Regions from separate parts of the Pseudoalteromonas sp. SCSIO 43201 genome, predicted to be linked through region 1. Evidence: predicted binding sites of a transcription regulator. Region 1 holds the regulator's gene; each other region holds the start of a gene.
The links. The regulator sigma-54, encoded in region 1, starts transcription at its own class of promoters, with help from an activator protein. The targets are predictions, from matches to a motif close to GTTGGCACGNNNNTNGNNT.
Positions count from the first base shown of each region.

Region 1 (10,877 bases):
GCTTAATGAGTTGTTGGATGAATTTAATATCCAACACATCCGTGATTCTCAAGGGATGGCATTATCTGGAGGAGAGAGAAGACGGGTAGAAATTGCTCGTGCTTTAGCCGCTAATCCTAAGTTTATCTTGTTAGATGAACCTTTTGCTGGCGTTGATCCAATTTCAGTGTTAGATATAAAGACAATCATTGAGCACCTTAAAAATCGTGGGATCGGTGTACTGATCACCGACCACAATGTAAGAGAAACGCTGGACGTATGTGAAAAAGCCTACATCGTTTCACACGGTGAATTAATCGCCGCTGGTACGCCAGAACATGTTTTAGCGGATCAAACCGTAAGAGATGTCTACCTAGGCGAACAATTCAAGCTATAGTTAAGACGTAGTATTAATAACTGTTAAAAGGGATTGTTAGAGATACATGAGGCAATCATTACAGCTGCGCATGGGGCAGCAACTTACAATGACTCCACAACTGCAACAAGCCATACGCCTGTTGCAGCTTAGTACGTTGGATCTACAGCAAGAAATACAAGAAGCGTTGGACAGCAACCCACTATTGGAAGTGGAAGAAAGCGATACCGCAGACGCAGAAAGTACTGAACAACACAGCCAAGATAAAAATAATACGGACGATAGTCAGCAAAGCTCAGATGAAGCGCCTGTCAGCGAGTATGAAATGGACTCAGATACCGCCATGAGCAAAGAAACGGTTAGTGATGATCTTGCCATGGATGTGACTTGGGATGAATATATGAGTGCTGCACCAGCATCAAGCGCAGCTCCTTTACCTGATGATGATAACGTCTACCAGGGAGAGACTTCCGAATCACTACACGACTACCTAATGTGGCAGTTAGAACTTACGCCATTTAGCCCAACAGATAGAGCCATTGCTATTGCCATCATCGAAGCGGTAGATCTGTCTGGCATTTTAACGCTTTCCTGTGAAGATATTTTAGAAAGTATCAATGATGAAAACAGTGAAGAGCCGGTAGAGTTGGATGAAGTCGAAGCCGTACTTAAACGTATCCAGTTGTTTGACCCTGTCGGTATTGCTGCACGAAGTTTGCAAGAATGTTTATGTATTCAGTTAAATCAATTTGCACCTGACACACCGTGGATCACCGAAACCAAGATGATCCTGACCGAGCACATTGATTTACTTGCGAGCCGTGATTACCGTACCTTAGCGAAAAAAACACGCTTAAAAGAAGCTGAGCTAAAAGAAGTTATGACGCTGATCCACAGTCTTAACCCTAAGCCAGCTGCGAGTATTATTCATGAAGAACCAGAATACGTTATTCCAGATGTGTCGGTAAAAAAAGTGAAAGGCCGCTGGGTTGTAGAGCTAAACCCTGATGCGATGCCTAAGATTAGAGTAAATGACCACTACGCTGCGATGTCGAGAACTGCTAAATCGAGTACTGATAGCCAGTTTATTCGCTCACACCTTCAAGAAGCAAAGTGGTTTATTAAGAGCTTAGAAAGTCGCAATGACACTTTATTGAAAGTTACCAATTGCATTGTGCAACAACAACAGGCATTCTTTGAACATGGCCCCGAAGCGATGAGACCTATGGTGTTAAACGATGTCGCAGAGATGGTTGATATGCACGAATCTACGATTTCTCGTGTCACCACCCAAAAGTACATGCACACACCAAGGGGCATATTTGAGCTGAAGTATTTCTTCTCAAGCCATGTCAGTACCGAAAATGGAGGTGAGTGCTCCTCAACAGCAATACGAGCACTCATCAAAAAGCTAATAGCTGCGGAAAACACTGCTAAACCATTAAGTGATAGCAAAATTGCAGATATTTTAGCTGAACAAGGAATTAAGGTAGCGAGACGCACGATTGCAAAATATCGTGAATCCCTAGCCATTCCACCGTCAAATCAGCGTAAAAGCTTGATATAAGACGTTAAACACAAGAAGGAAAAATGCTTATGCAACTAAATTTAACTGGTCGCCATGTAGAAATCACTGACTCTTTAAGAGATTATGTCACCAACAAGTTTGCGAAGCTTGAGAGGCACTTTGATCATATCAATAACGTTCATGTGATCCTTGATGTCGAAAAACTAGTTCAAAAAGCAGAAGCAACATTGCACGTAAATGGCGGCGAGCTATTTGCATCAACAGAGCATCAAGACATGTATGCAGCAATTGATGGCCTGATTGACAAACTAGACCGTCAAGTAATTAAACACAAAGAGAAGCTCACTCGACACTAAAATGAAATTAAGTGAATTAGTGAATAAGGACTGTAGCAAAGCTGCGGTCCTTTTTAGTAGCAAAAAACGTATTCTCGAGTACATTAGCGAATTAGCGCATAGCCAAATCCCTGATACCAGCCAGCACACTATCTTAGATGCCCTTATGGCACGAGAAAAGCTGGGAAGTACAGGTATAGGTAAAGGGATCGCAATTCCTCATGGGCGACTTGAAGGTATTGATAAAATACTGGCGATGGTCTTGGTAAGCGAACAAGGGATCCCGTTTGAGGCGATCGACAAACAGCCTGTCGATATTTTTGTCGCATTCATCGTACCTGAAGGAGATAATCAACAACACTTAAAGACCTTAGCTGCGATTGCTGATACACTCAAAAATAAGTCATTTTGCAAAATGCTCAGGCAAGCGAAAAATGACGATGAGTTATATGCAGTGATCCAAGGTGAATTTGATGAGTGATGAAGAAAAAGGACTCGAGCTTATCATTATCAGTGGCCGTTCTGGTTCTGGTAAGTCTGTAGCACTTCGAGTATTAGAAGATTTAGGCTACTATTGTGTCGACAATATTCCGGTTAATTTACTCCCCTCTTTAGTTCGTAGTGTTTCTGACAACTACAACAAAGTTGCTGTTAGTATCGATGTCCGCAACCTCCCCAAAGAACAAGATGAGTTCAACGATATACTCGAGTACTTACCAGGTTTTGCTAAACCAATCCTGTTTTATCTAGACAGCGATGATCAGACGCTCATTAAACGTTTTTCAGAAACGCGCCGTTTGCATCCATTATCAATACACAACCTGCCTTTAGACGTTGCAATTAAAAAAGAGCGTGAGCTGTTAGATGTATTGACGACTAGAGCTGACTTCTTAATTGATACTACCAGCCTTAGCGTGCACCAACTGGCAGAAGATATTCGTGAAAAGATTTTAGGTCAGAAAAATAAACAACTTATCATTACCTTTGAGTCTTTTGGCTTCAAGCACGGTATTCCAAAACAAGCAGATTACGTATTTGATGCGCGTTTTTTACCAAACCCGCACTGGGAACCAGAGCTAAAGCCATTAACGGGGCTAGATCAGCCGGTAAAAGACTATCTCTCAAGTCATAGCATAGTGCAGAAATTTACTTGGCAAATTCAAACGTTTGTCCAAACTTGGTTGCCACACCTTGAACGAAACAACCGTAGCTACTTAACCATAGCTATAGGCTGTACTGGTGGCCAGCACCGCTCTGTTTATTTAGCACAAACGATTGGTGAGCGCTTTGCAAAAACACACTCTAACGTAAAAATCCGCCATCGTGAGCAAGAGAATAATGTGTGAAGATACATTTTTAATCCAAAATAAGCTTGGATTACATGCTCGAGCAGCGACTGAACTGGCTCAGCTTGCCGTTCAGTTTGATGCAGAGGTGACTTTATATCAGGGCGATAAAAGCGCGTCAGCGGATAGCGTTCTGGCACTGCTACTTCTGGAGAGCAGCCGAGGTAAAGAAGTTAAAGTTGTGTGTAGCGGCCCTGATGCGCAGCCCGCACTGGATGCTATCGGTATGCTGATCCATAATAAGTTCAATGAATCAGAATAACTCCCCACAACCGTAACAGGTATTGTGTCAGCACCAATTCATATAACATGTGCTACACTTCGATACGCAAATTCAATTAAATAAGTCTCGCCTACTCGCCTGTAAACCTTGGTAGAACAAAGAAAACTGCGTTACACTGTAGTGGCTGTTAGCGCTAAAACTGGCTGCTAGAAGGGCGTGATACCAACTGTCTTAATACTTGCTCAATTTGAAGGGGTAAGCCTGACGCTAGTAACTGCGTTAAAAAACTCTTATTTAGAATAAATTAATGCTCCTAAGCTGAGGTTGATTATTTCGATACATGAGGCTAAACGAAGCTAGTATGGTATATCCCAGTTTTGAGTCGGTTGAGGTGGTAATTCATTTATAATAAATAAAGCTAGAATAAACCGGCAGCCCACCCACGGAAATATATTGTGTCACATTTTTACAAGACATGGTTTCTGAATACATTACAGCATGTTGGGGCGAGCAAAACACTATCATTTACTGTCAACATTATCAAAAAGGACGCGTATGCCTGAAGTATTTGAACAAGACTATACACTGGAGCAACTTCAAAAGGTTACCAAAGCCTTAAACAGTGGTCAGTTTGTTCAAGTAAGGCGTATGCTAGCAGAAACCGCTCCTTGTGATACCGCACTCCTGCTAGAGTCATCACCTCATAAAGTTCGCTCTATGCTCTGGCAACTTGTTGACCCAGATATTCAAGGGGATGTGCTCGAGGAACTGTCTGAGGATGTAAGGCTGGGGATCATCGCTCAGATGGAACCTGAGCTTATCGCAGCTGCAACCGAAGACATGGATGATGATGACTTAGGTGATGTCCTTCGTAGCCTTCCTGATACCGTTTATCAGGATGTTATCGGTGCGATGGATACACAGGATAGAGAGCGTGCTACACAGGCATTATCCTACAAGGAGAACTCCGCTGGCGCTCTGATGAGCACAGATACGGTCACTATACGGCCAGATGTCACTTTGGAAGTGGTATTTAGGTACCTTCGCCTCAAAGGTGAGCTACCTGATGGTACTGATGAGCTGTATGTCGTGGATAAAGATAACTGCTTTTTAGGCACGCTACCTGTCAATATTTTACTCACTAATTCACCAGATAGTATTGTTCGCGAGTTGATGGATGAAGATAAGGAAACCATTCCTATCTCCATGGATGAATCTGAGGTTGCACAACTGTTTGAGCGTCATAACTGGATTTCAGCTCCTGTCGTTGACGATAATGCCCACCTTCTCGGCCGTGTTACCATTGATGATGTGGTCGATGTTATTCGTGAAGATGCCGAGCACAGTCTATTAAGTATGGCCGGTCTTGAGGACGAGGAAGACACCTTTGCTCCTGTTCTTAAAAGTAGCAAGCGCCGTTCAATTTGGCTGGGCATAAACTTGCTTACAGCGTTAATGGCAGCATTCGTCGCCAGCTTTTTCGAAGGTACTTTAGATATTTTGCCAATCCTTGCAGTACTAAATGGCATCGTACCAAGTATGGGTGGGGTTGCAGGTAGTCAAACGTTAACACTGGTTATTCGTGGTATAGCCCTTGGTCATATCAATCAAACCAACCAGAAGTTTTTAATGGGTAAAGAGCTGGCCATTGGTGCGTTAAATGGGTTGCTATGGTCGTTGTTAATCGCGGGTGTCATTGCAGTGTGGCAGTGGGATTTCACACTCGGTGCAGTCATCGCCTTCGCTATGTTTATGAATTTAGTCGCAGCGGGTATTGCTGGTGCAAGTATCCCAATTATGCTGAAAAAAATGAATATCGACCCTGCTCTAGCAGGAAGTGTGGTGCTAACAACAGTCACTGATATTGTCGGAATTTTTGCATTCCTTGGCACTGCAACTTGGCTGCTCGTTTAACAATGACAGATAATGCTGGCAATACCGCCAGCATTACTTAATAGGGTGCAGTGTTATTCTCCTGCAATCTGCATGCTATTGAGTAGCACCGAACCAGTTTGTACCGCGCCTCGACATTCGATATCACCACCTAACCCTTCAATGTTGGCAAACATGTCTTTTAGATTACCTGCAATCGTGATTTCACTGACAGGATACTGTATCACACCATTTTCTACCCAAAACCCTGCTGCACCTCTTGAGTAGTCACCAGTTACCGTATTGACCCCCTGTCCCATCAACTCGGTTACCAGTAAACCTGTGCCCATAGTCGCCAGTAAAGCGCTCAAGTCATCATGGGTAGGTTTTACTAGCCAATTATGTATACCACCAGCATGCCCTGTAGCTTGCATATTCATCCTGCGCGCCGCATAACTTGCCAATAAGTAAGTATTCAGTACACCGTCTGTGATAATTTCACGATCTATTGTTTTCACTCCTTCACTATCAAATGGGCTTGATGCTAACCCTTGCAGCAAATGAGGCTTCTCTTCGATATTGACACAAGTATTAAAAATTTGAGTATCTAAAGAGTCCATTAAGAAACTTGATTTTCGATACAAAGCGCCACCACCAATGGCTGACACTAAGTGTCCAAATAAGCTATTGGCAATATCAGCGCGGAAAATCACAGGCACTTTGCGTGTAGATAGCTTTTGACTACCTAGCTTCGCTAACGTCGACTGAGCCGCTTCAAGTCCAACAGCATTAGCAGATTTAAGCTCAGTATGTACGCGGGAAAGCGTAAACGCAGAGTCTCTTTGCATTTGCTCTGCTTCTTTCCCTATTACCATAGTGCTTAAACTGTGTCTTGTTCGTGGAAAGCCCGCGATCAGTCCATGACTATTACCATACACTCGGATCCCTTGGTGACTGGATAAACTCGCACCATCCGAGTTAACTATTCTGGGGTCGTAGTCAAGCGCTGCTTTTTCCGCCGCGATACACTGCTCTATGGCTTCATCCGGAGAAACTTCCCACGGGTGAAATAGATCTAGTTCAGGAGGAGACATTTCCAATAGCGCCTCATCTGCGACCCCATTACAAGGATCATCCGATGTAAACTTGGCGATATCGATTGCCTTTTCTACAACCGAGCGCAATGCCTTAGGGCTAAGATCAGCTGTCGATGCAGAACCTTTGTGGTTGCCAACATATACACTTATCCCCAGCCCACCATCTTGGTTAAATTCAATGGTTTCAACCTCTCCCATACGCGTACTTACAGATAACCCTGAGGTACTTGACATTGCAGCCTCAGCGGAGGTTGCTCCTAGTTTTTTTGCCTGTGCAAGTACTTCAGCAACAGCATTTTTTACATCATCAATTTGGCTAAATATTGGGTGTTGTTGAGGTTGAGTCATAGATACCTTGTCCGCTTGCTCATCTGACTAAAGCTGATTAAGTTAATATGCTAACACAGCTACTCACTATTGTAGTGATCAATTGTGGTATACTCTAGGGTTAGAGACCTTAATTATTCAAAGTATAGACAAGAGCAATGGCTAAACACGAGCAACCGACTGAAGAAGAGATTATTTACGTTTCCAAAAGTGAGCTAAAACGTGAGGCGCAGGAATTACACGAGCTTGGCTGTGAGATTGCAGGGCTGGGTAAAAAACAGCGTGAGAAGCTCCCTTTAACCGATGAGCTCAAAGAAGCAATGGCCGTTGCTGATAAGATCCGAGCCAAAACAGATGCTTATCGCCGTCACATGAATTATATCTCGAAAACGTTACGTACCACTGCAAACATTGATGATATTCAAGCGGCAATGGATTTACTCCTTAATAAGAACAACCAAGCAGACGTTTTGCTCAATAAAATTGAGCATATTCGAGATGATGTTATTGCCAAGGGTGACAGTAAAATTAACGAATTATTGCTAGAGTACCCTGAACTTGAGCGCCAAAAAATGCGCCAAATGGCACGCCAAGCAAGCAAAGAGTTAAAGGCAGAGAAACCTGGTAAAGCGTACAGAGAGCTATTTCAATATTTAAAAGAAGTGATTATGCCATAGCTCACCCGGGCCAATGAATAAGGACAAAAAGGCGCATCAGCGCCTTTTTATTGTCTACAAAATAGTATTAAGCGGTGCCACCCACTGTTAGCTCATCAATTTTCAAGCTTGGCTGACCAACACCAACAGGAACGCTTTGGCCATCTTTACCACACACACCAACACCTCTATCTAACGATAAATCATTACCAACCATAGAAACTTTTTTCATCACTTCAGGGCCATTGCCAATCAAAGTGGCTCCTTTAATCGGTTGGGTGATCTTGCCATTTTCGATTAGGTAGGCTTCTGAAGCTGAAAATACAAACTTACCAGACGTAATGTCGACCTGACCGCCACCAAAATTATTAGCAAATATGCCTTTATCAACGCTGCGGATGATTTCCTCTTGCGTATGCTCTCCCGCTAACATGTAGGTATTTGTCATTCTCGGCATAGGTAGATGCGCATATGACTCGCGACGAGCATTACCTGTTGGCGCAACTCCCATCAAGCTCGCATTTTGCTTGTCCTGCATGTAGCCTTTTAAAATACCGTTTTCAATCAGGACATTGTAAGCTGCTGGAGTCCCTTCATCATCTATATTTAAAGAGCCTCTGCGATTAGCAAGCGTACCATCGTCAACCACAGTACATAAGCTAGAAGCAACTTGTTCACCAATACGGCCGCTAAATGCTGATGCACCTTTACGGTTAAAGTCACCTTCTAAGCCGTGTCCAACAGCCTCATGCAACAAAACTCCAGGCCAACCAGAACCGAGGACGACAGGCATAGTGCCTGCCGGAGCATCAATGGCTTCAAGATTAATTTGAGCTTGCCTTACCGCTTCTTTTGCAAACTGCATCCATCTAGGTTCACCATCTACCAATTCCTTAAAGTAGCCATAATCTAAACGCGCACCACCTCCAGCACTGCCGCGTTCACGGCGACCATTTTTCTCTAATAGTACTGAGCAATTTAAGCGAATTAATGGACGAATATCGGTCGCAAATGTACCGTCACTCGCAGCAATTAATACCTCTTCATATACCGCGGATAATGAGCTAACGACTTGTTGTGCTTCTGGTGCTAAGTCACGGATACATTGCTCCATTTCTCTTAACAGAGACACCTTATCAGCATCAGCCATGCTAGTAATAGGTTGTGCTGGTTGGAATTGGATTGGTGCTGATACATCGCTAAATACTTGCACTTTATGACTTTCACCAGTTTGTGCAATACTACGCGCAGCCTCAGCCGCTTTATTTAATGCTTCAATATTGATGGCATCTGAATAACTAAAACCCGTTTTTTCACCACTGACGGCACGCACACCAACGCCACGCTCAATATTGTAGCTACCATCTTTGACTATACCGTCTTCAAGTACCCAGGTTTCGTGGTGACTCGATTGAAAGTATAAATCGGCATAATTTACTTTGTGCTGGTGAATATAATCAAGCGTTTGTGTAAGTTGCTCTCTCGTCAGCTGGCTATTGGTCAGTAAATTTTGCTCTACATTACTCATAAAAACTCACTTTTAAATCGGTTGTGATCCATTACCGGCATGTTTCTTCGGATAGAATCAAGAAGTGCTCTATCAATCTTTTGGGAGATGGGCTCCAAACTCGTCTTTGTGTCTGCCAAAATCTCACCCCAAGGTGATACGATTAAGCTATGACCGTATGTTTCTCTACCATTTTCATGGTTACCAGACTGTGCAGCCGCTACCACATAGCACTGATTTTCAATTGCTCTTGCTTGTAACAAGGGCTGCCAATGCGCTGCCCCTGTTGCACAAGTAAACGCACTAGGAACTAAAAATAGCTCAGCGTCTAATACTCTCATCGCTTGATATAAGCTTGCAAAGCGTAAGTCATAACATACACTGAAGCCAATTTTACCGAATGGACTGTCAGCAACCACTATCTCCTGTCCAGGAAGGGTTCGCTCAGACTCTCGGTATTGTTTAGTCTTGTCACTTATATTGGCATCAAATAGGTGGATCTTATTGTAGCGTGCTACTATCTCTCCACACGAGTTAAATAAATAGCTGGCTGCCAAGTACTTTTCATCAACACCCAGTGTTGCAATAGTGCCAGCAGCAAGCCAAATGCCATATTGACGACAAAGAGCTGATAGCTCTGTAAGGTACTGCTCACTGTGATGTGCACCTTCCCAAGCTTGCTGCGCATTCTCACAAAATGCCAGCCAGCTTTCAGGCAAGCAAACTAAAGTTTCTTCCTCAATGACCAACAAAGCTAACTGACGACGCAGATAAGCTAGGTTTACCTCTGCGGTCTGTGCCGAGCACATCGGTAATGCGATGACTTTAGCCATTGCCACCTTCCTTATTTTGCGGCTCTATGGACTGCTTTTCTTGTTTAAGTGTAGCATCCCCACTTTGAACTGGGGGCTCAGTTGCTTCGTTCTGGTTGTCACTTTTTATTGTTTCGTCGTCTGGTAATTGCTCACTTACCGGAATAATAGGCGTCGGTAACTCGACCTCTTTACTCTTACGATCAACCTCTGTCACTATGGGTTCTTGCATCGTGCCGGTGATCTTAAAGTTTATTTCAGAGATAACCCGTGCAGAGTGGATCACTTTGTCTAGTGCCAATGCCGCCAACCCAGTAACGGGATTCACCGCCCACGCCATTATCACAGGTAAACTGGAGGTGACTTGGGGTGCTACAGCCAAATCATAATTAATTTCGTACGTATTGAGATCAGTATAACCCCGTATAGCTAAATCTGCTGGTACGCCATCTAATTTAGTGTCTTCAGTGACTGCTACACCATTATTTAAGTGTACTGAGCCACTCATACCATTGTAAAAAAAACCTTTGGAGAACACGTCTCTGAAGTCAAGGCGCAGTTTTCTAATCAACGAATCTAAACTCAATAATGAAAATACCCGCGTCCCTTTATCGCTTATCTCTGCCAAATGCCCTTCCCCTAAGCGCCATGTTACGGTTCCAGCAAGACTTGGCATGTCCAAATCATAGGGCGCACCTTGCCAGTCCATAGCAAACTCTATATTGGCGCGAGAGTCTTTGATAGTAGATGTAATATCAAATTCATCCATTAATTCCCCAAAATCATCACTGGCAAGTACGCCCGTTAGGCTCGTTTTCC
Region 1 is NZ_CP072683.1:3,539,911-3,550,787, forward strand. Features, by position in the region: gene lptB (LPS export ABC transporter ATP-binding protein) at 1-376, shown strand, start outside; gene J8Z24_RS15435 (RNA polymerase factor sigma-54) at 423-1,922, shown strand; gene hpf (ribosome hibernation promoting factor) at 1,952-2,239, shown strand; gene J8Z24_RS15445 (PTS sugar transporter subunit IIA) at 2,241-2,699, shown strand; gene rapZ (RNase adapter RapZ) at 2,692-3,564, shown strand; gene J8Z24_RS15455 (HPr family phosphocarrier protein) at 3,554-3,826, shown strand; gene mgtE (magnesium transporter) at 4,343-5,701, shown strand; gene pmbA (metalloprotease PmbA) at 5,755-7,104, opposite strand; gene yjgA (ribosome biogenesis factor YjgA) at 7,242-7,760, shown strand; gene tldD (metalloprotease TldD) at 7,828-9,267, opposite strand; gene J8Z24_RS15480 (carbon-nitrogen hydrolase family protein) at 9,264-10,079, opposite strand; gene J8Z24_RS15485 (YhdP family protein) at 10,072-10,877, opposite strand, start outside.

Region 2 (10,877 bases), on a different replicon from region 1:
GCAAGAGCTTTCGCTAAAATATTTCAAATCTTACGCGGTCAGACATCACACATGTTATGGGAAGTGGGCTGTGTGGCCACAACGTTTCAATGCTACCATATATTTCAACACCTTAGAGTGAACGTTCATTTATAAAAAAGCGAGGGACTCCCCTCGCCTTTATTTTAACGCTGCTGCATTAATGATTATTCGCAATTAGCGACATAGGTTAAATCGTTAATATGCTCCGGTGCGTCCATGACATAAGTCGCTTCGCCTGTATTGGCATCTAGCGTATAAAGTTTTGCATCCTCACCTTTGTTACGCCCTGATACATATAATGTGCCATCGCTACTCACTGCAAGACCCGAAGCCCAATTTACGCCATGCTCACCCACTAAGTCTAACGTCATGGCTCCTTTGTCAAGCACATACAAGGCTTTGCCTGTTAACACATAAATTAGATTCGTGTCAGCTGAGTATGCAATATCGCCATGTGAGAAGTCATCACCTGCATAGCTTAATTTGCCTAGTACCGTTTTTGCACCACTTTGTAAGTCAAACTCGTACAAGTACGTTTTACTGCTTGAAAGGAGCTTTGTACCATCTGGGGTAACCGCTGAGCGGTAAATCGGCCAAGAAACGGTATTGGCTGCGAGCGTTTGCTCGGCGCTATCTAGCGAAACTTTCCACAGTGATGAAGCTTTGGTCGTACCGTTAGTCTGCTCCATAAAATATAGCTCACCGTTGTGCGCCGCGATGTTAGAGGCAGTGTTATCAACGCCTTCTACGTATGAATATGTACCACCACTGATATCAAAGTGATAAACATAACTATTGCTTTGTTCGCCGAAGTTGTTTATCCCATAAACACCTACTTTACAACCCGTCGTTGGTGCTGGTGTCTGTACTTCTTCTGTCACAACAACGTTGTCGAGTAACGCACCTAAAGAGTCTGAACGACCCATTCCTTGAAACCTTAGTTGAGTAACCTCACTTGATGCAACGACCGTATATTCAAACTTCTGCCACCCTAATGTGTTGGCATTCATAGTAGTTAAAGTTGTATCTCCAAACCATACTCTGGCACGGTTTGTCGAATTATCTCCTTCAACCCTTGCTGAATAATAAAAACTTACTTTGTATTTGTTACCAGCAGTCGTCGCAAGATCTTGGTAGATGGTATAGTTGCCCGTCGAGTCGAGCTCAACGTGGTTACTGCCATCTTGCGAGTTTATAAAACTAATGGTTGATTTTTGAATTTCTAGCTGAGCACCAGCTATCGTCCATCCGTCAATCTCGTCCACTAACCCCCAAGTTCCTGTCAACACCGAGTTATTTTCAAACGACCCATTACTAACTAAGTTTGGCGAGCCTATTGTGGCAAAGGGTAAAATAATTAGCGCTGAGTATAATAGAGCTGTTCTCATAATAAATCTCCGTTAAAGTACCTGTATGTTGACTGCACAATACATGCCAACACAAACAATAAATAACTTAATATTTATCAAAAGCTTATGCTATTTATTTGTATCTTTTCTCTTGAAGTTTCATGTTTATTTGCAGAATGCAATTACGGATTTTCATTTTACGAAAAGTGGTTTTTTAGCGCATGCACATCCTATATCAATATTGAATAGACCAATGGAGCAAAGTTATTCATACCGGCAAGAGAATAAAACGTAATAGATCAACATTCTTTTAGTAGGTGTGTCGTATCGGTTACTGCTCTGACGTAAAAACAAAAAAGCGAGGGACTCCCCTCGCCTTTATTTTAACGCTGCTGCATTAATGGTTATTGGCAATTAGCGACATAGGTTAAATCGTTAATATGCTCCGGTGCGTCCATGACATAAGTCGCTTCGCCTGTATTGGCATCTAGCGTATAAAGTTTTGCATCCTCACCTTTGTTACGCCCTGATACATATAATGTGCCATCGCTACTCACTGCAAGACCCGAAGCCCAATTTACGCCATGCTCACCCACTAAGTCTAACGTCATGGCTCCTTTGTCAAGCACATACAAGGCTTTGCCTGTTAACACATAAATTAGATTCGTGTCAGCTGAGTATGCAATATCGCCATGTGAGAAGTCATCACCTGCATAGCTTAATTTGCCTAGTACCGTTTTTGCACCACTTTGTAAGTCAAACTCGTACAAGTACGTTTTACTGCTTGAAAGGAGCTTTGTACCATCTGGGGTAACCGCTGAGCGGTAAATCGGCCAAGAAACGGTATTGGCTGCGAGCGTTTGCTCGGCGCTATCTAGCGAAACTTTCCACAGTGATGAAGCTTTGGTCGTACCGTTAGTCTGCTCCATAAAATATAGCTCACCGTTGTGCGCCGCGATGTTAGAGGCAGTGTTATCAACGCCTTCTACGTATGAATACGTACCACCACTGATATCAAAGTGATAAACATAACTATTGCTTTGTTCGCCGAAGTTGTTTATGCCATAAACACCCACTTTACAACCCGTCGTTGGTGCTGGTGTCTGTACTTCTTCTGTCACAACAACGTTGTCGAGTAATGCACCATAAGAATCAGAAGTACCAACTCCTTGAAATTTGAGTTGTGTTGAGCTTGATGTCGCCTCTACAGTAAACTCGTATTTTGACCATCCTCGTGTCGTCGCATTCATTGTTGCCAGCGTATTTTCGCCAAACCAAGCGCGTGCAAGATTTGTTGAGCTATTATCTACAACACGAGCCGAGTAATAAAAGCTCACTTTGTATTTTCTACCAGCTGTAGTCGGTATGTCTTGATAAATCGTGTAATTAGCCGTTGAATCAAGCTCTAAATACTGATCCCCGTCTTGTGGGTTAATGATACCAAGACTTTGCTTTTGGATCTCGAACCTTGCTCCGTCTCGACTCCAGCCCTGTAAGTCATTAAACAAAGCCCAATTGCCAGAAATACTACCTGATGTTTCAAATGAACCATTGATGACTAAATTATCAGCAGCATTGGCTGACCCAACTGCTAACAACATCGCACCTGCAATAACGCTTAATTTCATACCTACTCCAAACCACAAGCCGAATTTGTAAATTAAATGTTTACAAAAATCAAAACAACATACTACCATTGTCGTATTTTTCTACTCCATGGTCAATGAGCAATCAAAAAACCAGACTTATTCATTTATTTAATCCATTTCCACTCATAAAAAACAATACTTTTTAACTAGAGTGTTATGGGTGCGATTGAAAGTGACACTACCATTTCAAAGCATGCGTACATTAAACTCGGGGGTTGTTAAACATAGAAAGGGGGTCTTTAGTAATTTACCGTGCAGCTTCGTGTATTTTCTTGGTTACAATAATGAAAGTCTAAATAGTAGCTGTCTTGTGATGGCATTTCTCCCAATTTAATGGCGTGATACAGCAGCTCAGCTCCCTTGCGACCCATTTCAAACGGATTTTGACCAATGTTTATTGTGGACAAGCGGTTTTCTAAGGCTCTCAACTGTATTTCTTCAGTATCAGCCGAAATAATTACGGCTTTTTCGCTAATCACTTTTTCCCTGTACGGAGTCAACTTCGTTATATATTTTGGATGAAACTGAGCAAAACCTGCTACCGCTAAAAAAATAGGCGGTTTCTCATACTGAACTAGTGCCAATAGTTGGCTAAGAGCATCGTCACGCTTGCCCATCGTATATAGTGGGCAGCGCTCAAACTCAATCCAGCCATGCTCGCCTTTAAGTGGCTCTATACTTGAGTGCTCAGATAGTGCATACCTGACACCGTTCATTCGCTTATCTAGGTTTGGTGTTGAGTGGTGCCCTGTTTGTATGCAGATTTGTTGTGGCTCGCTAGACTTAAATGCTTTGGCGGCCTCACCTAACGCAACACCGAACGAAAAATTATCGGTACCTACATATGCGAGGCGATAACTTTTATGTGCTTCCAGTAAATCTGAATCAAAGGTTATTACTGGTATATTAAGCTGCTTTGCTTTTTTCAGTGAACGCGAAACCAAGAAGTCAGAATCAGTCGTGGAAATTAATAACCCATCTACTTTTTGCGATAATAAGTCATTTATCACTAAGCTTTGTGTTCTAAAGTCCTGATAATCATCAGCACCATCGTAAATACATCTCAAGCCAACATGACGACGTGCAAAATGAACACAGCCTTTGAAAGATTGCTCATAAAAGCTGTCGTTTTTAGTCTTACCAACGACAGCAATGGTTATGCTGGCGTACGCGTTCTGGCTCATAACTAATAGGCTTATCAAGCCTATTGCCATTACAATAAAACGCTGTACTTTATGAGTTAACTGCATGTTTCGAGTGGACTATTTTTAATCTCTACAGCAAGCATAACCGATATTTTAGACAACGCAACCCTCAATAAACCGGCATATAAAACAAGCAACAGGATGAACAATTAATGCAATGCCTAGGCTAGTCGCCCTACTCATCTAGAAGTACTTCAATAACGAACAATTCACAGGACGCTAAGCATTGCAGGTTTATTTTAATTATTGGCGTTCGTAAACTCTCTGTCTTTGGGTTTACTATCCAAATGCCCGCTATAGCGGGTTGCTATCAACGCCATCATGCTTATCAGTGCACCTACCCAAGCGGTATCTTGTAGTGACATGCTGTCAACAATCTGCCCCCCAAGAATAGATCCAAGTGCGATCCCTATGTTAAATGCCGCAATATTAAAACCTGACGCGACATCAACCGCCTTAGGAGAAACCTGCTGTGCCAATTGCACAACGTAGACCTGTAACCCAGGCACGTTACCAAAGGCAAAAGCTCCCCATAATACGACCGTTATTATCACACCGACTTTGGACTGCATAGTGAAGGTAAGCGCCAACAACACCAGGCTAAGCATGGTAAAAATAATGGTAAGCGCACTGACAGCACCCTTTTTATCAGCTAGTTTACCACCATAAATATTCCCGACCGCAACAGAAACGCCATACACTAGCATGACAAGACTTACCGCAGTAGAACTAAACCCAGCTTGTTGTTGTAATATGGGAGCCAGATAGGTAAAAGCGGTAAACGTGCCACCATACCCCAATATTGTGATTAAAAACACAAGGAGTAGCCTAGGCTGTGCAAGCACTTTTACTTGCTCTGAAAACCTTGCGGCAGGCGCTTTTTCAAGATTTTTAGGAATAAGCAATACGCAACCAACGAGCGCGATAAAACCAAGCCCAGCCACAATCAAGAACGTCGCCCGCCAGCCAAATATTTGCCCTACCCATGTACCTAACGGCACCCCGGTGACTAAAGCAACGGTCAGGCCTGTAAACATAATAGCAATTGCGCTAGCAGCGCTTTCTTTGGCCACTAAACTAGCTGCAATTGTCGCACCAATAGAGAAAAACACCCCATGTGCAAGCCCAGTTAGAACACGAGCAATAACTAACCTTTCATAACTTGGAGCTTGCCAAGCGATAAGGTTACCGAGAATAAACAGCACCATTAAACTGATAAGCAACCGCTTTCTCTCCCATGTGTTTGTAAGCGCAGTTAATAGTGGAGCGCCTATCGCTACGCCAATCGCGTAAAGGCTCACTAATAAACCTGCGCTGGGCAAAGACACGTTCAAATCAGCAGAAATGGTTGGGACTAACCCAACGATGACAAATTCAGTGGTTCCAATAGCGAATGCACTGAGGGTCAGTGCGAGTAAAGCAAACGGCATAGTGTACCTTTTGTGCCAAGATTAAATAGTTGCTGTAGTGTGCGTGAAGTTTTATTTGCCAAAAACAGTAAAAATGACAAAATACTTTTGTCAAAATTGAAAAGGTAACCCAATGGCTGTGAATTCAAAATCAGAAGATCTCGACGCTTTCGTTAGTGTGGTAGATACAGGAAGCTTCTCATCCGCTGCCAATTTGATGGATCAACAAGTTGCAAAAGTATCTAGAGCTGTAACCCGCTTAGAAAAGTCATTGAATGTAACGTTATTAAATCGTACCACGCGGCGTATCGAGTTAACTGAAGAAGGAACACTATTTTTGAACTATGCGCGCCAAGCGCTGAATACGCTTGCCCAAGGAGAAGAAGCGTTGCGGCTTCTGCGATTTTCCCCTGCAGGGAGGCTAAGAGTAGATGCTGCCAGTCCATTTGTGCTCCACCAGCTTACCCCTTTACTTAAAGGCTTTAATAATGCTTTTCCTGCAATTAATCTTGAAATTACCAGTCATGATAGCATTATTAATTTGCTGGAATACAAAACTGATATTGCAATTAGAATTGGCGATTTACCTGACTCTAACCTCCATGCTCGCCTATTAGGGCGCAGTAAATTACATCTAGTCGCAAGCCCTGACTATCTTGAAAAGCTTGAAAACCCAAAGAATGAGCCTCTTGAACTTGCTGATCATCGCTTAATTGGCTTTACTGATGCGCCGCATCTCAATCATTGGCCACTACACACACCACAACAACTAAAGTTTTCCATAAGTGCGTCGAGTGGCGAAACTGTGCGACAACTTTGTATTGCTGGCCACGGTATCGCACTTTTATCTCACTTTATGGTCTGTGACGATATACGTTCAGGTAAACTGGTTGAGGTATTTCACGAGCGCATTGTTTCACCTAATAGACGAGAAACAGTGCAAGCTGTTTACTATCAAAATAGTGCCGTCTCATCGAGGGTTTCTGCATTTTTAGATTACATTACCCCTAGACTGCAACTTTGATTATCAAATTAAACAAGTTACAAATTCAGTATGTACACTATAGATCAATCAATGTGTTTCATTTTAATCTACAATCACAGCTCGCTATGTGTTGAAAATACAACCGCGAGCCATGAAAGCCTATCGCTCAAAATCCCTATTGTAGAGACTAATTCTGTCACAGAGATAGTGTATGATGCCTAGCTCAATCCAAGGAGCATTATCGTGTCACAAATATTCTCATTTACTATCGTACTTACTTTTCTGATTTGCACATTTCATGCTTCAGCAACTTCCTTTTTAGCTTTTGGCGATATGCCATACACACAGGTAGACCATGAAATGCTGACATCAACAGGGGTGTTACATAAGTTAGCGAATGCGACTGAGCATGACTTTATCGTCCATGTTGGTGATATGAAGTCTGGCTCGCTTTCATGCACGAATGAATTACTGCGCAGCAATTATGCTCTGATTTCTAATGTGAGTAGCAAACCCTTTGTCTACACACCTGGGGACAATGATTGGACAGACTGCGATCGTGAAACACTCTCGCCAAGATATGATGAGCTAGAAAGGCTGAACTTTATTCGCGATAACTTTGCAGTCCAAAGCCCTCATTTGCCACAATTTAAGCGCCAACTCACTCTACCAGAAAATCAGGCATGGGTAGTTGATGATGTACAGTTTTTAACCTTGCATATCCCTGGTACCAATAACGGCCGTAGGCAGATTTTACTTTCAAATAAAAAAGTGGCGTACAAAGCATCCCAAAGTCGTGATGAAGAAAATATAAAATGGCTGAATAGCTTGCTATCTTCAACGCGTAAAGCGGCGGTTATATTCATGCAAGCCGACCTATATCAGTCACAAAAATACTCTGGACACTGTAACAAAACAACCAAAGCCAAGTGCGATGGCTATCAACTATATCGCGAAACATTTGCACAATATGCAGCAAGGCTTAGCTATCCACTATTGCTGATCCATGGCGATACCGGTGAATTTTGCTTTACTAAGCTTGCAAACAACCTGTGGCGGCTCAATGCACCGGGAGATTTTCAGTTTTTAGATATTGCAAAAATCACTGTTACTGACGACAAAAATAAGCCGTTTTCGGTTTCGGCATTACACTCAAAGGCAAAGGTTGCCAAATGTAAGGGGCTGTAAAGCCCCTTTACTGTATGAGTCTAAGGTTATAATAACAGCTCTTGTTGCTTACTATGGCTTTCAAACTGCTCTTGCTGCACAGTGTCTACAAAGACCCACTCACTTTCTATTTTCTCTTTGCTGATATTAAGTGTTAAGTAACCGCGCTGATGAATATTGGCATATTCAAGGTCATCTACTAACAATGTTAATACCTCAGCAAACTGTAACGCCTGCTCATCGCTCAATTGCAAATAGTGCTCAAGACCAGGAGAGCTCACCGAGGCCGTTGCATATTCATAGCCGCAAACCTCTCCCTTGGTATTACATAATTTACCTGACCACGCATTATGTGTGTCACCCGCAACAACGACTAGGTTTTTATTAGCGGCTTTTGCTGTCTGTAAAATAACTTCACGCTCAATCGGGTAGCCATCCCACGCATCAAGGTTGTACGGTGCAGTAAAATCTACTCGTGCTTTTTCTTGGACTGTTAGGGTCGGATCGCCCGCTAATAATCGTGTTTTTATTTGCGCAAGCTCAGATAGTTGTGCTGACATCTGCGCAGAAGGGTTTGCTAATGACATGAGTAACTCAGCAGGGATCATCATTTTGGTCATTAATACCTGCTGTCCCAGCACTTGCCATTTGGCAGATGAAGTTTTCATATTATCGGTTAACCACGTAAGCTGTTCGAGGCCTAACAGTTGTTGCGTCGGTGCAGTGAGATCAGCTTGAAATCCAGTTATATCAAGTTGACCGCTTAAGGGGTCAACATAGTTTTGGTAATCTAAAGATTTTGCTCGACTTTCGTGGCGTGTGTCTAGCATATAGAGTGATAGTAAATCACCAAATTCAAACTTTCGATACAAACTTTCTAATTGCCCTTTGACCATGGGGCGTACTGGCATCCACTCATAATACGCTTGTAGGGCAGCAAGCTTACGGTCAGAGTATTCTCCCTCACCTTCATTATGATTTTCAGCGCCATCTAAATAGGAGTCGTTACAAACTTCATGGTCATCCCACACTGCAATAAAAGGCGTATTAGCATGGAGTGCTTGTAAACCAGGATCAGTACGATACTTTGCGTACCTCAAACGATAATCATCTAACGAAATGATTTCTTCTGCATTATCGGACTCTAACCCTCTGCCCATTTGCATCGCATTATCAGTCGCGTAGCCGCCCATACCATATTCGTAAATATAATCACCTAAATGCAATACAGCGTCTAGGTCATTACGCTTTGCAGCTTCTGCGTAAACATGAAAGTACCCAGCAGGATAATTTGCACAAGACATAACCGCCAATTTAACTTGGTTTACGTCATTAACAGGTAAGGTTTTGCATCTACCGATTGGTGAATGGGTTTCTGTGGTCACAAAGCGGTAAAAGTATTGGCTATTTGCGCTTAGATCACTAAGATCGACCTTCACCGTATAATCGTTTTTCGCCTGTGCCACTAGCTGATGGCTTTGTAACAGCACCCCAAAATCCTGAGATTCAGAAACTTGCAAAGTGAGTGCAACACTACTTGGATTGCCTTGCGGCGTTACGCGAGTCCATAGGATAACTTTATCTGATAACGGGTCGCCACTGGCAACACCATGGTCAAACGCCACGGTAAAATCATTGCTTGCTATATCCTTACTACCACTACTGCCACATCCGGTTAGCGAAACACTCACGGTTGCTGCCCCAATGCCAATCAGTGCACTTTTGATAAAATCTCGACGGGTAAAACTTGCCATTATTCTCGTTCCTTAACTACACAGTGCACCTTAGGCCCTATTCACCTTCTTATATAAATAGATAACAAAGATGCACTGACTAACTTTTTGAACTGACAAGCTTAATGGGGCATTATGACAGTTTTAGGACTGGTCTTATCTGTTTATTGCTCCATGGCAACCACACTACCTCGTCCTTGACGTTTTGCCTCGCTCAGCGCTTCCTCAGCGCGGTGGATCATTGCTTCTACCGAGCTTTGAAGACCGCAAAACTCCACTACCCCGAACGAACTAGTAAGCGCGATGTTTTTATCACAAGCCACCTCAAAGGCTTGCTGCACAATAAGATTTTTAGCACGAGTCGCCAACAATGAGGCACCTTCAAGAGCAGTATTGGGCAATAACAGGGCAAACTCAGTACCATTGATCCGCGCTATTATGTCGGTTTCTCTTAACATTCCATTAAGTAGGGAACTAAATTCAACAAGTACCCTATCACCTGCGGCATAACCATATTGCTCATTAATTGTTCTAAAATAATCAATATCGGTAATAATTAGACTAAAAGGAACTCGGTAGCGCTCATATAACTTAATTTGACCATCAAGCTTTTCACTAAGTTGTCTGCGACTAGCAACCCGTGTCATCGGATCGATCTGAGACACAAAGTCGAGCTCGTTTTGCAAATGCGCTCGTTCACTCTCAAGCACCTTAATCGCGGTAATATCTTTACCGTATATGAGGTAAGCATGGGAACTTAACGGGAGGCACTTTACACTAAAAAACACGCCAGTCAGGGTATCAATCTCCAACTCGGTAGCGCCCTGATCTTGGTTGCCCTTCAGACTTAAAAACCAGTCAGCCAATTCATCGCCGTCAATTCTGTCCTCAAAAACACTCCCCTGATCAGATGAAAATAGCGCCTCTATTGTATTGCCAATTAACGACTTGTTGTGCTTACCAAGCAATGTTGCCATCGTATCATTACAAAAGGTTATCACATTCTGTTGGCTCACTATCGCTACTGCATCTTCACTTTTGTTCAGCGCTTCAATCAGTGTCATTTCTAAATGGTTTTCGCTCAAAATAATGGTTCTCCCTTGGCTTTTCCATACTGTAAAACAATTTATTTAATTTATCTTCTATCTCAGATAAAGCGCTCTCTTATTTTGGAATACACATCAATCAACATTTATTGATTCTAATTTGGCACCAATTATTTTCCCAATTACCTGTATTTAACGCAACAAATGAAACGTATAGTGTGCGTCATATACACAGGAGGCACTATGTTCAAACCAACCAGACTTGTCACACTCATTTCTGCTTTACTCTTACTCAGCGCATGCGGTGGATCAG
Region 2 is NZ_CP072684.1:13,664-24,540, forward strand. Features, by position in the region: gene J8Z24_RS16925 (DUF642 domain-containing protein) at 186-1,409, opposite strand; gene J8Z24_RS16930 (DUF642 domain-containing protein) at 1,775-2,998, opposite strand; gene J8Z24_RS16935 (substrate-binding domain-containing protein) at 3,259-4,203, opposite strand; gene J8Z24_RS16940 (MFS transporter) at 4,464-5,654, opposite strand; gene J8Z24_RS16945 (LysR family transcriptional regulator) at 5,767-6,657, shown strand; gene J8Z24_RS16950 (metallophosphoesterase) at 6,862-7,806, shown strand; gene J8Z24_RS16955 (alkaline phosphatase D family protein) at 7,833-9,539, opposite strand; gene J8Z24_RS16960 (sensor domain-containing diguanylate cyclase) at 9,683-10,603, opposite strand; gene J8Z24_RS16965 (efflux RND transporter periplasmic adaptor subunit) at 10,808-10,877, shown strand, end outside.
Region 2: J8Z24_RS16925 (DUF642 domain-containing protein) is a predicted target of sigma-54. The motif match lies at 1,442-1,460, and genes of this name have one in related genera.

Region 3 (10,877 bases), 1.7 Mb from region 1:
TTTTTGCAACCACATTGGCACTGCTAGGTGGGTGCAAAATGACACAAGAGCAATCTCCTGCACCGATTGAAACCAAGCCCAGTGATATGGAGCTTTTGTATGCGCTGATGGAAGAACAGTCAAATGATGACGCGACCCTGTCGCCAGTAACACAAGACATGGGTTTTATTAGCTATCGTCATCGTAAAGCTGTCGCAAACTATGCGAGTCAAATTGCGTTGGAATTATCAGACACCATTCTGGGGCAAAAACCTGAATCGATAGCTGTGGCAAGCTTTGTGAATTTCAATCAGTCTTTGCGTGACACCAATCAACTGGGTAATCAAATTGCTGAATCTCTCATTCATCAGATGCAAAAATTAGGCTATCAAGCTCTGGACTTTAAAGCACTGGGAAAAATAGAGGTAGCGCCAAGTGGTGACTTAGTATTTTCACGGGAAGCGCAAAGATTAAAGAGCGTCAAAGCACCAAGTCATATTCTGTCTGGTACCATGATTTATCGCCCCCGTGGGGTAGAAGTTAATGCGCGACTTCTTGAATTTTCAACAAACTTAGTGATAGCGACAACGGCAGTCACGATCCCTTACTTTATTTTAGATGGTGGGGCTACGGCATCAAGATAGGTGTACCGCTTTTAGCTTCCGATTATTAATGCCTTCAGATGAAGGCATTGTAATTAAGCTTATTCATTGCATACGATTATAGATTGTGTTTATTGAAGTGTGGCTAGAAGCGTGATAATTAAAAATTAGGTGTTATCGAGCAGTGCATCATAATTGCATGATTTTACTCTTTAAAAGTTCATAAAAATCAGTATACTAAGTTTCAGTCAGTGGAATTTTGCTGGTACATTTTGCGCCACAGTCTTCGCTGTCCCCATAGTTTAATGGATAAAACAAGGCCCTCCTAAGGCTTAGATGTAGGTTCGATTCCTACTGGGGACGCCATCTCAATAGTGGCTTATCTGTTACAATTTTCTCCACTCGTTATCGTCCGCTCTGTGTCTGAACCAAAAGGATGACATGCTCAATTTAAAGGGGTAAATCTGACCCTAATTGAGTTAACAATATCTTATGGCAGAATAATACCAATTTGACTTAAAACTTGCTCAATTAGAAGGAGTAAATCTGACGCTAACAGCGTTAAGAATTTCTTATTTAAAGCAACTAAATAGCAAAAACTCTCTTGGCTACCGACAAGCTTCTCTTGTCTTAACATAAACCACTTAATTAAGATCACTGATATTACTTTCCTGTCCGGAGGTACATCACGTAATTGAAAAATTGGTATCACAGGGCAAACAGGTCGTCTTTCTCTATGTGAATTTCAACTAAATCATTAATTTGAACATTGTTAAGCGGTCGCTGTTCTTGGTTTACAGCAATAGCTGTCTGGGCGTTGACTTGGATGACTTGCAATTTATTCAACGTTTTAACTTGACGCATAAAGACATTACCACCAGCGTCAGTAAGGGGGCTGCTATGTGCAATGCTCAACACTTGACCCTCTTCCAGCCCATGCATACGGCCTAAGTTAATCACAACTTGCTCGTCATCAATATGCAGTATTTTACCATGGGTGGGTAAGCAGGCGATGGCCGAGTTCAGATCGACGCTGACTTGGTTCAACACAGTTTGAATTTCAGCCGCATAATCAGTTTGCCAAAACTGTTCACTATATACATCAACTAATTTGGTCTTTTTAAAAGGCCATACTCCTTGAGTACCGTACCTTTGTTGCCAGACCTTTTCATGAGAAAGAGCATCAAACAGTATAAACTCTATTTTAAAGCTCCTTAGATACTTATCGCTTTGCCAAAATGCAAGGTCGTTGTTGAGTTTGTTGACGCTAGAAATATCTGAAATTTGACTAAGTAATACATACTGACTATTTGTGTTTGCTGTTACTGTTTCGATTAACTGCTCGTTGTAATCGAATCGTTGACTAAAAAATCGATTTACATCTATTTTTTGAGCAAAATAGGGCACCGGTTCAACGCTTTGATTCTGATCTGATAGGGTATGATAAAGGCGCTCGCTGACAATCTTGTTAATGTCAAAAATTTGACCCAAAGTAGCTTGATGCTTATTTTTGAGTTGACTTTGTGTTATTGCAATTTGCTTATTGTATGCACTGGTAGAGCATTGACTTTGTTGTGGGGTGATATCGATATGTAGTGTTACTTGCCAAGCATCACCCACTCTTGATTCTGCAATTACATTAGCACCCTGAATTTCACCATTAGCGCGTATTTTCAACTGATCTTGCGTAAGCACACCGTCGGTGACGGTTTGCACACTGCTTACGGTTGCACCAGAAAAAAGTAGTGCTTGGGTGATGGCATCATTAACAGCCTGCTTTTTTGCTTTCTGATGGTCGCCATTTTTTATATCAGCCACCCCAGTCACCTCAAACCATTCTGCGTGAGATGGAATGTGGAATACCATACATATAAATGAAAGGCTCAGTGCGAATTGCGTTTTCATACTCAGATACTCAGTGTTAAGACTACTTATTACAACAGCAATACCTATGCCAAATTGTGGCAAGATTCGTGCATAATACTTATCAGTGAATTATTCATATCAATGATTGCTACTATTACCATGCTAGCAGATGGTAATAAGAATTGTATCAGGGCAGTAGTAGCACATCGATACATAGTGGAGAGAAGCAAAATGCGTATCATCAGTCCTAATAATGCTTGGATTATGGTTTGTGCTCTGGTTTTGCTTGGCGGTTGTTCAAGCATGATCGATAAGCATATTGAATATGAGACAGTCCAGCCTGATACTTTCCCAGTGCTACGTGCTGTTGGGTATGCGCCGTTAAGTGCCCAGCCTGGAAATACTGCTGGTGAAAAACAGTTAATGGCGATTAAAGTTTCAAAGCTAGAAGCATATCGAGAGCTTGCCGAACAGTTGTACGGTCAAAAGTTAACATCAACTACGACTGTCAAAGGTGCCATAGCACAAAATGATGGCTTAAAAAGCCAAGTAAATGGGTTAGTGAGAGGGGCAAAAGTGCTGAAGAGTTACGCAGTGGGAGATACATACGCTACCGAACTCGAGCTGGATATGAAGCGGGTGTATGATCTATACATCACGCAAGTTAAGCCGCAAAAGATTAAAAAAGTGTCGTATAGCTTCAAATAGCATAAATTTGCGTGTAACTACCCTGAGGTTTGGATAAGGGATGTTCTAACTCGTTGCTGCTAACGCACAACTTAATATTTCTCTTGTCTAGCCAGAGGGTTCTAGGCAAACGCATCGCTTCCGTGTCCTGCTCTCGCTAAGGTCCCTACGTCTTGAAGGCAAGGTAATACCAATTTGACGCTAACAGCTTTAAAAATTTCTTATTTAGAACAACTAAATAAGAAATTTTCGCCTAGTTATCGACAAGATTTGCTTGCCTCAAAATAGACTACTTAATTAAGAAAATTGGTATAAATTTACGCACCAATCGCTGACTATTGAAAGTGAACTCAGCGTACAGCTAGCGCTAAAACTAGCCGCTAGAAACGAATTAATTGTTTGAAGTTCGGGTTAACTACCTATAGCCAAGTGCTTTACTGTTTTTATTAGAACATGGACAAGGTTCTAATAATACGGAGTGCAACTCTTTATAGGAGCGGGGCGACGTTAAATTAGAGCATAAGGCGTGTTTAGGTAAAAAGTGCCAATTAAGCTTTAAGGTTCCTTACCAGTTCACCATCACTGCTCTTGACGTTGCCATCTTGACCATAAGTGACGGATGTTGGTGCACCAATTAAAATACTCTTTAGCTCTCTTGTGCTGACGTTGGCTTGATGAGCTGTTTTGGCGTTAACTTCATTTTTGGTCTGACATTCGGCAAGTAACGCGCGTACTTTACTCACCAAGGGCACTATCTCAGCGTGCTGAAATACTTTAGGGTCTGTCTGCGCTAGCTCCTTATCGAGCTTTTGAAGTTTGGATATATAAGAGAGTTTTTCCCGTGCAACCTCTTTGAGGTGGTCGCCACGGCGAGAGGCTAGTTCATCAAGCTCACGCGCCAGAAGCTGGGTCATCGCTTCTAGCGTTACAATTTGTTCACAAAGTTTGTGGTGGCAAAGCCGAACCAAATTATCCATATATTTCAAACTCAAATGCAGCTATGTTCTTCGCCAGTTTTTCGGCATCAACTTGGTATTTGCCTTCAGCTATCGCTTTTTTCAGCTCTTCGACTTTCTTGTCATCGAAGCCTGAAGACTGCTGTGCCTTTTCATTCACTGTTTTTAATTGCTGTGCTTGTGGTGTTAGACTGACGGAATCTGCCGCAGCTTTTGGGGTAGCGGGCGCTTTAGCCGCTGTAGCACTGGCCTCATTTCGTTGCAATTCAGCTTTTTGCTGTTTAACGTTGTTTGCAACGGTGGAGGACTGATTTTGACCGTTAACTTGATTGACCATGATTATAGACCCAATAATATTATACTCTCAGCCATAATATCGGCGCGAAACAGTATTACTTTAGCAAATTTTTCATAAATTCACCTCTACTGTTTCCACTTCTATTACTCTAGCACGTAAGGTTTTGCCTGAGCGAGTATTTTTCACAGTAATTAGTTCACCCCTGTTGCCATCTTGCATTGCCTCACCTTGAGTTTTAATAACAAGCCCCCCTGATTTGGCAAAAATAGTTACATTGTCGCCTTTGCAAACCATACAAATATGTGACTGTGTAAATGCTTGCCCTTCACGGATGTTTCTTTTACTGCGACTACCAATTAATAAGGTTTGGTCTTCTATATATGAAACTCGGCGAAACCGTTTAGGCTGCATTTCGACTTTAATGTCATCTTCCGTTATCACTCTACCTTTTTCTAGCATGGTCGCGCTAACTAACACTGGAAACAAGTGTTCAATGCGCACATGCACATACTGTGTCCACCCTTGTAAATCATCACATTTTATTTGAACAGTAACTTGGGTATTAAATGGTGGTGTCGCTGCTGTGCTGTGTACCAGTGGTGCTTGACACACTCTAGTGGGGATTCTTGAGTCAAGTGGTATAGCAAATATTGATAGTTGGCTATCAGGGTCAAGTTCTACCTGTGGAGCAACAAAATCGACAGCAGTTTGTTCCAAGGCTTTGTTGTCATATTGCTGACAGTGGCCATATCCTATGCTTATAAAATGAGCGAACAAACAAAAAAGTTGAATGTAACGGGTTTTTTTTAACAAACTCATGATGTTTCGACTATGCTTATGGGGTGAAACAAGGTATAAAGATTCTGCTTTAATAACTGCACCTAATCAAGGGTGGTAAACCATATCAGAGTCGAAGCAAAGATCGTTCCGATTAGCGGTTTATACAGTAGGAGATTGAAATGGCAGGTATTTTAGACTCGGTTAACCAACGAACACAACTGGTTGGTCAAAACCGTCTCGAGCTATTACTTTTTCGGCTTCAAGGTCGACAACGCTTCGGCATCAATGTGTTTAAAGTCCGGGAAGTGCTGCAATGCCCAGCACTCACGAGTATGCCAAAGTCAAACCCTCTAATCAGGGGGGTAGCCCATATTCGTGGTCAAACTATTTCTGTGATAGACATGTCACTTGCAGTAGGTGGGCCACCTATTCAGGATATTCGCAATTGTTTTATTGTTATTGCTGAGTACAACCGTTCCGTTCAGGGCTTTTTAGTTAGTGCTGTTGAGCGTATCGTCAACATGAACTGGGAAAAAATAATGCCGCCACCGTCTGGTGCAGGCCGTTATTCGTACCTGACAGCGGTAACTGAAATTGAAAATGAATTAGTTGAAATTTTAGATGTAGAAAAGATTCTCAATGAGATCTGTCCAATCAATACAGAAGTGAGTGCCGATATTGTATCTGATGGTGAGATGCAAAAAGATCTTGGTGAACGTATAGTATTCATTGCTGACGACTCAGCTGTGGCTCGTAATCAGGTAAAACGTGCGCTTGAGCCTCTGGGTGTTCAAACCGAGCTGGCTAAAAATGGTAAGGAGGCGTTAATCAGATTACGAGAGATAGCAGAAGTAGACTGTCAAAATAATGTCACTGAGCGCGTTGGATTATTAATTTCTGATGTTGAAATGCCTGAAATGGACGGCTATACATTAACAGCAGAAATAAAAGCGGATCCGAAATTAGCGCCATTGCATGTAATACTTCATACTTCATTGAGTGGTGTATTTAATCAAGCGATGATAGAAAAAGTCGGCGCTGATGATTTTATTGCAAAGTTTAACCCTGATGAGTTGGCAGCAGCGGTTAAAAAATGGGTTCACTGTGATTAAAGCTGGTGGTAGCACTTGGAAAATAAGCATTTAGAGCAAAAAGAGTACGATCAATTTAGAACTTTTTTGGAACAACAGTGCGGTATTGTGCTGGGTGACAATAAGTTATACTTGGTTAAAAGTAGGTTAGCCCCTCTTATGGCTCGTTTCGGTGTGGAAACGCTTTCATCTTTAGTGGTTAAAACGCTTAGTCCACATGAGCGGCAACTGCGTGCCGCCGTGGTTGATGCAATGACCACAAATGAAACGCTTTGGTTCCGCGACACTTACCCATTTGAGCTAATCAAAACCAAAATTTTGCCAGAGTTTAAAGACTTAAGGCGACCGGTAAAGATTTGGTCTGCTGCCAGTTCGTCAGGACAGGAACCGTATTCGATAGCGATGTCGGCGAATGAATATACAAGCAAGAGCCCAGGCTCGCTGAAGATGGGTGTACAAATTGTAGGCACTGATATATCTAACACTATGTTAGATATGTGCAAGAACGCGGAATATGATGCACTTGCACTAGCCAGAGGCTTATCCCCAGAGCGCAGAAAGAAATTTTTCACTGATAGTGGTAATGGCATGGCAAAGGTGGTTGAGCCAATCCGCAAAATGGTGAGCTTTAGGCATTTGAACCTACTTGATTCTTATGCGCTGATGGGAAAGTTTGATGTGATATTCTGTCGCAACGTGCTGATTTACTTTGCACCTGAGGTGAAGGCAAAAATAATTTCGCAGTTTGCGCAATCACTTAATCCAAATGGGTATTTGTTTTTGGGAGCCTCAGAGTCAATGGCCGGGTTAAGCGATGACTTCAACATGATCAGGTGTAATCCTGGTATCATTTATCAGAAGAAAGCTTAACACAATAATGGCAGCAGGGAAGCTTGCCTGTTGATTTATTGCGGTACAAAAACGCTGTACCCAGCAGGTGCCTTAAACTTTGACAACAACTTCACTAACTGTAACAGCCTCTTTCATCTAGTGAGCTATTTTTAGACTCTAAATTCTTACTGATAATATTAATCCACTTAACCAATTTGAGCTCGAAATAATAACTTATTATCCAGCCGCTGTGATCCCTAATACCAATTACCTTAATTAAGAGGTCTATTTTCAGGCGAGAAAATCTTGTCAATAACCGTCTTATGCTGAGGTACCTACGCTCTGTAGGCAGGCAAAAATTTCGCTATTGAGTTGCTCTAAATAAACAAGACACTTTTAACGCAGTTCGCATCAGATTTACTCCTTCAAATTGAGTCGGCATTATACAAACCAGTACCACTCCGCCAAGTTACTTTAAACGCTCTGCCGTTATTTTATTCACATAGGCATACTCTTGAGATTGTCACAATCGTGAAAGTCATCCCTTTAATGCCGATACAAATTCCCTATATTGTACTGTGTAAACTGATACAAAGAATATTAACTGCTATTGATATGCTACTACCCTCTTGAATTGTAAGGATTTAAAATAAATTTCTAATTGGCCTGAATATTGCTTTTACCTAATGAGTCAAATTTTTGGAGTGAGATAATGGCAATCAGTTTCGATAAAGCGTTGGGTGTACATCAGCACACAATGCTACTTCGTTCTCAACGTGCTGAAATTTTAGCAAGCAATATCGCAAATGCAGATACTCCAGGATATAAAGCGAAAGATATCGATTTTGCGAGTGCCTTGAAAGCGGCAAAGTCATCGCAAAGAAGCGGCAATGATATGGTCAGAACAGATGCCAAGCACCTAAGTGGTGGTACTAAAATGAGTAATTCATCTGAGCTATATCGTTCGCCAAATCAAGCAGATACAGGTGATGGTAACTCAGTTGATATACAGGTGGAACGAAACTTGTATGTACAAAACGCATTAGAGTACCAAGCCAGTATGCAGTTTCTATCTGGTAAGTTCAAAGGGCTTAAAAAAGCTCTAGGTAGTCAAGGGGCATAACGATGAGTTTATATAACGTTTTTGATATAGCAGGTTCTGGCATGAGTGCACAAAATGTGCGCCTGAATACGACCGCGAGTAATATATCTAATGCAAACTCCGTTAGCTCTAGCCAAGATAAAGTATATCGAGCTAGACATCCCGTTTTTGCCGCTGAACTTACCAAGGCCGCAGCGTCTCAAAGCAATGCTGCCGGTTCATCTGTAGGAGTTAAAGTGCTGGGTGTAGTTGAGAGTGATAAGCCACTTCAAGTGGAGTATAACCCCAATCATCCCAGTGCAGATGCAAATGGCTACATTTATAAACCGAATGTGAATGTGGTGGAAGAGATGGCAAATATGATTTCAGCGTCCCGTTCATATCAAACCAATGTACAAGTTGCAGATGCAGCAAAACAGATGCTGACAAAAACGCTGCAACTAGGCCAGCGCTAATTGGGAGTAACAGCTGATGAGTAATAACGTAAATGCCACATCAACGGGTGTAGATTCACTCTACTGGGACAGGCAAAAGCAGGCCGAGGAGCAAAAGCCCAGAGATGAGTTGTCGCAAGAAGACTTTTTCTCGCTACTTACTCAACAGCTGTCCTTTCAGGATCCGAGTAAACCTGCTGATAATGACCAGATGATTGCGCAAATGACGAGTTTTACAATGGCTGAGGGGATTTCGAAGCTTAATGAGAACTTTGACTCGTTAGCAGCATCCATGACTTCAAACTCGGCATTACAAGCGTCAACATTAATTGGTAAAAAGGCGTTGCTGGAGTCTACGACACTAGAGCATGGTGGAGATTCCTTATCTAAAGGCTCTGTTATTGTTCAAGAGCCGGTACAGAATTTATCCGTAGGAATTTATGACGAAGCTGGTGCCCTGGTGAATACATTAGAGCTCGGTGAGCAAAGCGCCGGTGCTGTGAGGTTTACGTGGGACGGTAAAAATAAAGACGGTGAAACAATGCCTCCGGGTGAGTACACCATCAAAGCTGAAGGGATGATTGAAGGTGAGTACCAGACACTTCCATCTGCGACATTCAGAAATATAGATAGTGTGAATGTTAATGGTGCAAATGGCATCGTTATTAACACGAAAGAAGGCGCGGTGCGCTTAACTGACATTGCTGAAATAGCATAATAGTTTTAGAGAATTAACCTTAAGAAATTAGAGGTGAGAGTATGAGTTTTAACATAGCATTGACAGGTATTGCGGCCGCGCAAAAAGACTTGGATGTAACGGCAAATAACATCGCTAACGTAAACACCACAGGCTTTAAAGAGTCTCGAGCAGAATTTGCTGATGTATACGCTTCGTCTGTTTTTAGTTCAGGTAAAACGAAAAATGGTGATGGTGTGCAAACCACTATGGTTGCGCAGCAATTTCACCAAGGTTCACTCAAGTTTACACAGAATTCACTTGATTTGGCGATTGAGGGTGAGGGCTATTTTGCCATGTCAAACTCATTACAGTCACAGGACTTCACGTATTCTAGAGCTGGCGCGTTTAAACTCAATAAAGACAACTTTATTGTAAACGCCAAAGGTGACTATTTGCAGGGGTTCCCAGTTGACCCCTCAACAGGTGATACCACATCATTGAGTTTGAGTACCACGTCGCCAGTACAAATCCCAGACGCGTCAGGCTCGCCTCGTGCCACATCTCAGATTTATACGTCGTTCAACCTTGATGCAACGGTTCAGCCACCGACGATTGCGTTTGACCCAGAGCAACGCGCGTCGTATAACTCCAGAACGGCTATTACCGTGTATGATTCGCTTGGTGAGTCTCATACGCTACAGCTATTTTTCAGAAAAACAGCTGACAATGAATGGTCTACCTATGCAACGTTAGATGACAAACCGTTTAACCATAATGCCAGACAGATTGATCCGACGGCAACGCCACCAATTCCGTATACGCCTGTCAGTGTATTTCGCTTTGATGCCAGTGGTATTCCATCACAGACTGCTGCTGACCCATCAGCAACGCCGCTAGTTTTTAATAATAATACCGGTTCGACTTTTAACCCGCTCAGTCTGGCAGGCCCACAAGACGCAACGGATCCGACAATTGGTATGTCGAATTTGCTTGATAATGGTGCGACTTTTCCCAATGATATTGTCGTAAACTGGCGCGATGAAGCAAACACAGCGCAAAAGCTGCCGACTCAATACTCGTCAGGTCGATTTGAAGTAAAAGCATTGGAACAAGATGGTGCCACAGTTGGCCGTTTGGCGGGAATTGATATTGGCTCTGATGGTAAGGTAGTTGCATCTTACACTAATGGCGACTCCACTTATTTAGGTCAAGTTGCATTAGTACGTTTTCCAAATTCACAAGGCCTACAAGCGATAGGCAATACTGAATGGAAGAAGAGTCTATCCTCTGGTGAACCACTGGCAGGGGAACCTAACACTGGTACTTTAGGCAGTATTAGCTCTTCAGCCTTAGAGCAGTCAAACGTAAACTTAACTAATGAGCTGGTTGACTTGATAAGCGCACAGCGTAATTTCCAGGCTAACTCGCGAGCACTCGAAGTTAATTCAACATTACAACAGAATATATTACAGATACGATAATATATTATGCCCTCCAAAGGCTGCTTCTCAAGCAGCCTTTTTTATTCCCGTCAAAAACACTTCACCATTTTGGCATTGAGTTTGCATTACA
Region 3 is NZ_CP072683.1:1,344,176-1,355,052, forward strand. Features, by position in the region: gene J8Z24_RS05705 (FlgO family outer membrane protein) at 1-623, shown strand, start outside; tRNA gene J8Z24_RS05710 (tRNA-Arg) at 873-947, shown strand; gene J8Z24_RS05715 (flagellar assembly protein T N-terminal domain-containing protein) at 1,290-2,486, opposite strand; gene J8Z24_RS05720 (LPP20 family lipoprotein) at 2,679-3,155, shown strand; gene J8Z24_RS05725 (flagellar protein FlgN) at 3,683-4,111, opposite strand; gene flgM (flagellar biosynthesis anti-sigma factor FlgM) at 4,104-4,427, opposite strand; gene flgA (flagellar basal body P-ring formation chaperone FlgA) at 4,500-5,207, opposite strand; gene J8Z24_RS05740 (chemotaxis protein CheV) at 5,348-6,280, shown strand; gene J8Z24_RS05745 (CheR family methyltransferase) at 6,296-7,129, shown strand; gene flgB (flagellar basal body rod protein FlgB) at 7,803-8,213, shown strand; gene flgC (flagellar basal body rod protein FlgC) at 8,216-8,647, shown strand; gene J8Z24_RS05760 (flagellar hook assembly protein FlgD) at 8,664-9,344, shown strand; gene flgE (flagellar hook protein FlgE) at 9,386-10,786, shown strand.
Region 3: J8Z24_RS05720 (LPP20 family lipoprotein) is a predicted target of sigma-54. The motif match lies at 2,542-2,560, and genes of this name have one in related genera.